2 regions of the Brucella sp. LJL56 genome follow, and region 1 is predicted to be linked to the other one. Evidence: predicted binding sites of a transcription regulator. Region 1 holds the regulator's gene; the other holds the start of a gene.

Region 1 (5,072 bases):
AAAGCGGGGCTTGCGCATATTCTGTCGATCTCCGGCTTGCATATGGCGCTTGCAGCCGGAGTCGTCATGCTGACGTTGCGCTCTCTTTTCGCTCTTTTTCCGGCCTTTAGCGTGCGGCATCCCGTGAAGAAGTATGCGGCATTTCTCTCCCTGCTAAGCTGTACTTTCTATCTTGCGATGTCGGGTGCGGATGTGGCCGCACAACGAAGCTATGTAATGATCGCGGTTATGCTTGGTGCATTGCTGGTGGACCGTGCTGCGATCAGTATGCGTAATCTGGCGATTGCGGCCATAGCTATGATTGCAATCTCGCCGCATGAAATATTGGGGCCGAGTTTTCAAATGTCTTTTTCGGCTACGGCCGCGTTGATTGCAGGTTTTGCCTGGTGGAGCCAGCGCAACGTGATCGGGCAGGTTGGAGCGGGAAAGCGTGGGAAGACCACCTATGGTTTCGCTGGAAAAGTCCTGAAGCCTATCACGGCTGCGGCTGGTACCTCGCTCATTGCCGGACTGGCGAGCGGGATTTTTGCAGCTTATCATTTCAACAACACAGCGCCGTTCGGTTTGGTAGGAAATGTCCTCGCTGAGCCCGTAATAGCTCTTCTCGTAATGCCGTTTGCTGTCTTCGGCCTTGTGTTGATGCCATTGCAACTGGACTGGGTGCCTTTGCAGATCGTGGGCTGGGGTATCTTCGCTGTCAGACACATTGCCTCTTTTGTTGCGGCGTGGTCCCCCGATGGCAATCCCGGCGCCATGCCTGCACTCACTCTCGTTTTCTGGACCATTGCGCTTGTTCTGGCTGTTGTTTTGTCGACTAGACTGAAGGTGTTGGCGCTGCCCTTCATCGTTCTTGGGTTCGCTGCTTTCGTCAGGGAACCTTTTCCCGACATCGTGGTATCAGAAGATGCCAAACTGGTTGGAGTCCGACTGGCTGATGGGAGATTTGCAGTCAATCGGAGCCGTCCGTCGCAATTTACAGTCGATAATTGGAAAACAGCATATCTGGTCGAAGAATTCATTGCACCGCCATCGGGCAAAAACAGAAAACGAACGGATTCGGATGGGTTCGAATGTGAAGATGGATTGTGCACGATCAACTTGCGCGATGGCCACACACTGGCCTACACAGCAGATATCGCGATGCAAGAGATCGCCTGCAACATTGGCGATGTGGTCATTCTCGCTGTTCCTGGCAAGGAATCTTCGTGCGGGCGCTCAACAACTCTGAGCATCAGTAAACGCGATCTGGCGCTAAAGGGATCTGTGGAGATAAGACTCGGAAAAGCAGCAGAACAAAACCGAACTCCTCAGGCCTTATCCTTAATTTCACCCAAAACAACGAAAGCTGAGGCGGCATCGCCAACATCTGAGCTGCAACAGGACAGCCGGATAACATTTGCTGTCGATACACCGAGCCGTCCCTGGCATTTGCATCGCATCCATTCACGTCCGGCACGCGGTTTAGCGGAACGCGAGTACAAACCAAAATCCCGCTCTGCCCAAAATGCAGCGAGCTGTTCATCAGACGCCAATGATGATGCAAATCGCTGCGAATAATCCTGGAAGGCTCCCGGCTAAAAGGGAACTTTGGATACGCTCTATCTCTTTGCTTTACGCATTTTCCAGCGCAAAGCCGTTTCTCTTTTTGCCGGAAACATCTTAATAGCGGCGGATCAGGCCAACAAGCTTACCTTGAACCCGTACTCGGTCAGGGCCGAAGATTCGTGTCTCATAGGCAGGGTTGGCTGCTTCGAGCGCGATGGATGCACCCTTACGACGAAAGCGCTTCAATGTGGCTTCTTCGTCATCGACGAGAGCGACGACGATTTCACCAGGATTTGCGGATTCGCCACGCTTGATGATGACTGTGTCTCCATCGAAAATTCCGGCATCGATCATTGAATCGCCTCTGACCTCGAGAGCGTAATGCTCACCCGCACCAATCATTTCTGGCGGAAGGTTGAGGGAATGGGTCTGATTCTGGATGGCTGAAATCGGCACACCAGCAGCAATTCGCCCCATGACCGGCACGGAAACAGTTGCAGACGTGTCGTCATTCGTGGCCACAGGGGCAGGGCGCAACGGTGGAGGCGGCGGCGCTTTGCCAAGGCTACCTTCGATAACGCTAGGAGCGAACTTCTTTTGTGCATTGAGCCCTGGAGCAATAGAATCCGGCAGGCGCAGGACCTCAAGCGCACGTGCTCGGTTCGGCAAACGACGAATGAAGCCACGTTCCTCCAGAGCGGTGATCAGACGATGGATACCCGATTTTGAAGCCAGATCGAGCGCTTCCTTCATTTCATCGAAAGACGGGGGAATGCCCGTTTCTTTTAGACGTTCATGAATGAACAGCAGAAGCTCGTGCTGTTTACGGGTTAACATGCGCGACACCCTCCCGGCCAAGAATCGAGAAAAACAAAACCAGAACGAACACTATATGTTCCAGTCTTGTTCTGCAATGGTTTTAAAATCATTAACGCTTGAGCCGAGAGCGAACGGAATGCCATGCTTGCAGAGCTTTATTTGCAAGTCAGGGCAATGTGAAGTTTAAATAATATATAATTTACAATAGATTATATGTTGTTCTTCATGCATTATCGAGGTCGAAAGTTGTGTCAAATCTATAGCATGAGGACACGGCAATCGTCGCCGACCGCAGCCTCTGGGGCGTTCTCATCCCTGATGAGAAGTGCTTTCGAGCCGACGAGAGCCGAAAGCATAGACGAATCCTGGATTGGAAATGGCTTTGCTATCAGAGTTCCATCCGGGGTTGATTCGATTGTAGCTCGGATATAATCGCGGCGGTGGTCATTCGCAGGTAGGGTCGCGTCCAGCTTTGCGGGCCGGATATCGGCATCGAGGCTGGTTCCGGCAAGCTTGGCGACAAGCGGACGGAGAAAGACAAGGCTACAGACGAGGCTCGAAACGGGATTGCCTGGCAAGCCTATAACATGCACAATTTTGCTGTTCACACTGATGCGTCCGTACATCAGGGGTTTGCCCGGCCTCATGGCTATCTTCCAAAAATCGAGATTGACGCCCAATTTCTGAAGCGCGCCATGCACAAAATCCCGATCACCGACGGACGCGCCGCCAATCGTCACCAGAATGTCGATGCCACTTTGCAGGCTGTCTGCTATAGCCTGTTCGATCTTGGCAGGATCGTCCGGAATAATCCCCTTATCTTCAGGGCTGCCGCCCGCTCGCCTTATGATTTCAGCGATTCCGACGCTGTTTGACGCAACAATCTGGTCTTTTCCGGGTGTTTCACCCGGCGCGACAAGCTCATCACCGGTCGCGACGATTGCCACCTTGGGTTTTTGGAATACGTCGATTTTCGCGTGTCCGCTTGCAGCGGCGAGCGACAGGGCAGCGGCATCCAGCTCACGTCCGCTCGAAATGACGATATTACCAGGCGAAAAGTCGAGCCCCGCGCGGCGTATATGCCGTCCCGGCTCTATTCCTTCGTGAACAGTGAGCCGGTTACCCGAACGCTCGGTATGTTCCTGAATGACAATTGTGTCTGTGCCTTTGGGCAATGGCGCGCCGGTGAAAATGCGAACCGCCTGTCCGATCCCCAATTTGCCCTCGAAGCGATTGCCCGCCGCCGATTCACCGATGATGTCGAAAACGACTGGATAAGAGATGTTGTCCGGTGCGATCAGGGCGTAACCATCCATTGCCGACCCGTCGAAAGGCGGCTGGAGAAAATGCGCCAGCACAGGTGTTGCAACCACGCGCCCGCCCGCATCGGACAAGGTGACTTGCTCTTTGCCGTGCGGTTCCGCAGATTTCAGGATGCGGGCCAGTGCTTCATCGACCGGGAGAAGGGACATGGTGTTTCCTCTCGAACTGAATTGTGGACCCGTTTAGAGCATAAAGCCTGTCTGGAAGAATTGATCCAGAACAAGGTTCAGCGATTATGCCGTCCAGTCACCTGATTTGCCGCCGCTTTTTTCGGTAACGCGGATGCCGCCGATCTCCATATGTTTGTCGACGGCTTTGGCCATGTCATAGATGGTAAGACACGTTACGGAAACGGCAGCGAGGGCTTCCATTTCCACGCCAGTGCGTCCTTTGAGCTTGGCGAGTGCGCGAACGCGCAAACCGGGTAGTGCCTGATCCGGTTCGATTTCGACAGCGACTTTGGTCAGCATAAGCGGATGGCAGAGGGGAATCAGGTCGGCGGTCTTTTTTGCCGCCATGATGCCTGCTAGACGCGCAGCGCCAATGACGTCACCCTTCGCGGCATTGCCTTCCAGAATGATCGCCAGCGTTTCCGGCTTCATTCTGACCGATCCTTCGGCTGTGGCTTGGCGTTCAGTTTCATCCTTGGCCCCAACATCCACCATATTGGCAGCACCGGTCTGGTCGATATGGGTGAGCTTGGACGTCATTGGTCAGGCCTTGTCGGTCAGGAGTTCACGGGTGGCCGCCGCGACATCTTCCCGGCGCATCAGGCTCTCGCCGATGAGGAAGGTCCCGATTCCGGATTTTTCCAAACGCAGGCAATCTTCGTGTGTGAATATGCCGCTTTCACCAACCAGAACACGATCGGAAGGTGCCATTCTCGACAGGCGTTCCGACACGGCGAGATCAACCTCAAACGTACGCAAATTGCGATTGTTGACGCCGAGCAGACGCGACGAAAGCTTCAGTGCGCGTTCCATCTCGGTTTCGTCGTGAACTTCGATGAGTGCATCCATGCCAAGATCGAACGCGGTTTCTTCCAACGCCTTTGCCAGATCGTCATCGACGCTAGCAAGAATGATCAGAATGCAGTCCGCACCCCAGCTACGCGCTTCATGCACTTGGTATGTATCGAACAGAAAGTCCTTGCGCAGGGCTGGGAGACTGCAAGCGTTACGCGCTGCTGTCAGAAATTCCGGTGCTCCCTGAAAGGATGGCGTATCAGTCAGTACGGAAAGACAAGCGGCACCGCCGGCCTCGTAGGCTTTTGCAAGTGCTGGCGGATCGAAATGAGGGCGGATGAGGCCCTTCGAAGGGCTTGCCTTCTTGATCTCGGCGATCAGTGCAAATTCACCAGCAGCGCGTTTGGCCTCCAGCGCGCT
Region 2 (5,072 bases), on a different contig from region 1:
AGCTCGTCAGAAACCAGTTTCAGCCGTGCCAGGCTCTTCACACGCGACATAAGTTGAAGATCACTGACAGGCTTGGACAGAAAGTCATCGGCGCCGGCTTCGAGACCACGAATCTTGTCTTCGGAACCATCGAGCGAAGTGACCATCACAACCGGAATATTGGATGTGCGCGGATCATCCTTTAGACGACGGCACACTTCAAAACCGTCCATATCCGGCATCAATATGTCAAGGAGCACGACATCAATCTGCCCGCCCAGGCAAATTTCTATGGCCTCGGGTCCATTATAAGCCGTAACAACTTCATAATATTCAGATAGCAGCCGTGCCTCGAGGAGCTTTACATTGGAATCCACATCGTCAACGACGAGAATTCGTGCAGTCATGATGCCCCTCGCCCTATTTTCCGCTAAGCGTCGCCCAGATAGGATTTAATTGTTTCTATGAAGCGTGGAACCGATATCGGCTTGGATATATAGGCTTCACAGCCTCCCTGCCGAATGCGTTCCTCGTCGCCCTTCATTGCAAACGCCGTTACGGCAATAACCGGAATATGTCGTAATTCGTCGTCGTCCTTCAGCCATTTGGTAACTTCCAGCCCCGACACTTCGGGTAGCTGTATGTCCATAAGAATCAGGTCAGGTCGATGTTCACGTGCAAGATCAAGCGCCTCAAGCCCGTTTCTCGTCCTGATGGTCTCATATCCGCTGGCTTCGATAAGATCGCGAAACAACTTCATATTCAGCTCGTTGTCTTCGACGATCATTACGCTTTTCGGCATCGAAAGTTCCTTGGTCTTATTCCCTGTAGCAACCCGGCATTTGCTCGATTTTCTTATCTGCCAGAATGTCCCCACTTTTTAGACTGCGAATAGTTTAACCTCATTTCATTGATGAAAGGCAAATAATTCCATTGTTCCTCGACAAGTCGACCGGTACACATTCGGCGAAACCATGGGAAAAGCGGAGAAACCACATGAAAGAGCCGATGGGCCAAGCGGATGCCGAAGCAATCGCTATTGAGGCGTTGGGGTGGCTGGCGCAGGATAAGGACCTGCTGCCTCGCTTTCTCGCACTGACAGGCATAGAGGCCACGTCGATTCGACAAGCAGCGCTAGAGCCCGGCTTTCTTGCCGGTGTATTACAGTTTTTTCTCGCGCATGAGCCGACATTGATTCGCTACTGCGAAGACGCAGGTCGTGATCCGGGAACAATCGAAAAAGCTCTGACGTACCTGCCTGGAGGAGTAAACCAGCACCTTTAGCTCAATGTCCCAATCGATATATTGAAAAGCCCGGCTTGCCGGGCTTTTTATTGACTATTCAGCGGCAGGATTTGCCGTAGCGGCCTCAGCTTCATCTGAAACCGACAACACGTTCAGCTCATGCTGCTTGCCATCGCGTGCAGTCCAGGAAATTGACTGGCCAGGAGCAAGGCCGATCAACGCAGTTCCGATAGGCGTGAGAATCGAAATCTTGCTTTGTGCGATATCCGCCTCGCCTGGATAAACCAGCGTCACCCGGCGTTCTTGTCCATCATTGGAACGAAACTCCACGGTAGAGCCCATGTGAATCACGTTCTGCGGCAAACGCTTCGCGGGCACCACTTTCGCACGATCGAGTTCGACCATCAGTTCCTCGGCAATCTCCTCGAGACGTTCGGAAACATTGGTGGCCAACCCCATCAGGCGTTCATAGTCGATTTCGCTGACGACGATATTGGGCTTCTTGCGATTCTTTCCGCTCATGGCGAGTGCTCACTGCTGTTGAAAGGTAATAAATCTCCGTGCTGTCTTTCGGCACGAAGCTGTTCAGATTGATTTTGGTGAAAGCGCTTATTTGAAATCCGCTGTCGAACAGGCGGCGTACCGTCCCCCGGAGTTCCCCTGCGCTAGGCAGAACTCGAGGGTAGCTATCCCGTGATCGGATAAACCCGATGAAGTATGGATGCAAAACGGTTGTTCATGGCGCTAAACTTGGTGATATTCCCGGCAATGTCAAGTGTAAGACCAGCCAGCATCATATATCCCGGTGGCGTTCCGGCCTTTCGATGCTATAAAAGGATGTTCCTTTTATGTTCATCAGACGGCTCGTCCTCATGGCTGACACCACTGCCCCCAACAATCCGGAAAAAGGTGTATGCCGCGATTGTCTTTCGCCGCAGAAATCGGACGCGATCAGGCGATGCCATGCATGTGGCAGTCCCCGCCTTCTACGCCATAAAGAGCTTTATAAGCTCACCTTGGCACATATTGATTGCGACGCATTTTACGCCTCGGTTGAAAAACGGGACAATCCTGAACTGCGAGACAAACCGCTCATCATTGGCGGCGGGAAGCGCGGTGTTGTGTCGACCGCCTGCTATCTTGCTCGCATTCACGGCGTACGATCAGCAATGCCTATGTTCAAGGCGCTGGAAGCGTGTCCTGACGCAGTCGTCGTCAAGCCGAACATGGAAAAATATGTCCGCGTCGGTCGCGAAATCCGACAGATGATGCGTGACCTGACACCGCTCGTGGAGCCTCTGTCCATTGATGAAGCTTTTCTGGACCTGAGTGGTACAGAGCGCCTGCATAAGGCGCCACCTGCTATTGTTCTCGCCCGCTTTGCCAAACGAGTAGAGGATGAAATCGGCATTTCCGCTTCGATTGGGCTATCTTACTGTAAGTTTTTAGCCAAAGTTGCGTCCGACATCGAAAAACCGCGGGGGTTCTCTGTCATCGGCGAGGTGGAAGCACTGACATTTCTGCGGGACCGATCTGTCAGCACAATCTGGGGTGTCGGCAAGGCCTTTGCAGCCAAGTTGGAAAGCGACGGAATTCGGTCTATTGGCCAGCTACAGACAATGCAGGAAGGGTCGCTCATGAAGGCCTATGGCGCGATGGGACAGCGTCTTTATCGTTTGTCCCGAGGCCAGGATAGCCGCAAAGTTGAGCCGGACCATGACATGAAAAGCGTTTCAGCCGAGACGACCTTCAACAACGACCTGTCAGAGGCCTGCGACCTCATTCCGGTTCTTCGCGCGCTCGCCGAAAAGGTCTCGCGGCGGCTGAAAGCAGGAGAAATCGCCGGTCGCATCGTCGTCCTGAAGCTGAAAACGCAAGATTTCAAATCGCGCACGCGCAATCGTCAGCTTGCCGACCCGACCCAGCTAGCCGACAGGATCTTCCGCCACGGATTACAGCTTCTTGAAAAGGAACTAGACGGGACTCGATTTCGGTTGCTTGGAATTGGGGTTAGCGAGATTTCTTCAAGTGATCGGGCCGACCCACCTGACCTTGTTGACACCCAGGCCACCAAACGCGCCGTCGCCGAAAACGCTGTTGACCGGTTGCGAAACAAATTTGGGTCAAGTGTCGTCGAAACAGGCTATACTTTTTCCAAGGGTAATCTTGCGCGTCCGCAAATGCCGCCTGACCGAGACGAACAGCCTTGAGTTTTCCGGGGGCACATAAACCTCTGTAGAAAATTTCGACATTTGCCTCTAACAGCTTGACGAGACCAGTCTGTATCAATATTGGAACGGACCAAGGCACTGCCAACTGATTTGGTAGCGGCTTTACGGATGGCCTCGTGGCGGAGTGGTTACGCAGAGGACTGCAAATCCTTGCACCCCGGTTCGATTCCGGGCGAGGCCTCCAAATTTCCCAAATAAGAACAATATTTTATCTGCTGCGATGATGAAAATCGCGCCGAAACTCTAATTGCAAAGTGCTTCGAAATGCACACAATGGGGCACTTAGAGTTACCAAACTGGCCGAAAACAATTCGGCTTTTGTCACAAGCGCAAACAACAAGGCGAAGACTTGTTCGCCTGGATGCGGTTGAAACGCCAGAAAGATCACCTCGCGTGAACCTGGCAATCCAACTCAACCTTCTAACATGGTCAGTCCGCTAGAGCATATAGGGCCGCGACCCAAGAGAAGAGTATCCTGGATGAGCAACTGACTACCATCGTAGCGGTCATTTTATCGGATTTCACCACTTTGGTGCGGGAACCAACATCTGCCGACGCTACGGCACAGATGCCGCCCGCAATACAACACGCATACCGAATTTCAGTAGGGCTGAACTTCGAAAAAGAAAGCGTTATTTGCGACCGCGTTGCTGTTCAACGCACTTTTTTGCATCCTGTCCCGGCGCACATTTATCCCGTTCAGGCCTTGGAAGCCGGTCCTGTTTCTGTGCCCCAGACTTTTGAGGAACGTAAACACTATCTGGGTCGGAAGGCGGCTGCGCGGGTGCAGGTGGCGGATTGCCAGGCGCTTCGGGTTCTTGTGTGCCTGATTGCGTTGGCATCCCCGATTCCTGTGCGAAAGTCATGCTCGAGGAGAACAATAGTAGCGTCATCACAATTGCTGCTCGTTTCATTTCCCTACTCCGACAGTTGGGCTGATAAAAGAGTCAACTGAATTCAGAGCCAAATGTTCCTTGCGCTGCATTTCTGAAAAACCCACGTAATCTCTGGTGGTTTCTTAGAAGCTCCCGGGGAACTCCGAAGTCTTTTCACATTTTGTCAAATCTCTAGCAAATTTCACCAATAACGAGTCTTAATCAGGCTCTTCGGCTCTGCCACTTTTAACGTCTTCAGATGTTGTATTCGAAATTTTGATGAGTGAATCAGTCGTAACATCGCAACTGTGAAACGGCTGACAGTATGCGGAGCTGGCGCTTGCAGTTTGTCACCACTCCGACTGAGCGTACTCGACGGGTCCTGTCGGCTTCGTCTCCATTTGCGACAACTAACTCCGTAGGCCTACCATCAAAATTTCACCCAGTTCGATGTAGGTCGACATCCCAGATGCAACAATATTAGAAGAGCCGACGCACCTACCTACTTAAGCGTCAGCAAAGGTAGGCAATGCGACAATTGAAGATATGTGCACCAAAACAACATGAGCCCGCAAACGCATAGTTCATTCCACAAAAACCCGGTTGCCATCTTGTACCGGCATTCATTTCTCCCATCTGGGATAGACCAAATGAGTGCTCACACACCTGTTCTGATTCTCTCAACAGTTGATTTGAGTGTCGATCTGATTATTTGTTTTAATGCGAATCTTATCCGAAAACC

The links. Region 1 encodes LexA, which represses DNA repair genes until DNA is damaged. Its sites were predicted from a motif close to TGTTCNNNNTGTGTTCNG; they were not measured.
Positions count from the first base shown of each region.
Region 2: the regulator LexA is predicted to act here: its motif matches at 2,063-2,080, upstream of ACYSN1_RS09915 (DNA polymerase IV).

Region 1 is NZ_JBTXLQ010000001.1:96,591-101,662, forward strand. Features, by position in the region: gene ACYSN1_RS00525 (ComEC/Rec2 family competence protein) at 1-1,557, shown strand, start outside; gene lexA (transcriptional repressor LexA) at 1,660-2,382, opposite strand; gene ACYSN1_RS00535 (molybdopterin molybdotransferase MoeA) at 2,622-3,836, opposite strand; gene moaC (cyclic pyranopterin monophosphate synthase MoaC) at 3,921-4,397, opposite strand; gene trpC (indole-3-glycerol phosphate synthase TrpC) at 4,401-5,072, opposite strand, start outside.
Region 2 is NZ_JBTXLQ010000002.1:278,024-283,095, forward strand. Features, by position in the region: gene ACYSN1_RS09895 (PleD family two-component system response regulator) at 1-386, opposite strand, end outside; gene ACYSN1_RS09900 (response regulator) at 410-781, opposite strand; gene ACYSN1_RS09905 (DUF3572 domain-containing protein) at 976-1,263, shown strand; gene rnk (nucleoside diphosphate kinase regulator) at 1,318-1,746, opposite strand; gene ACYSN1_RS09915 (DNA polymerase IV) at 2,097-3,434, shown strand; tRNA gene ACYSN1_RS09920 (tRNA-Cys) at 3,566-3,639, shown strand.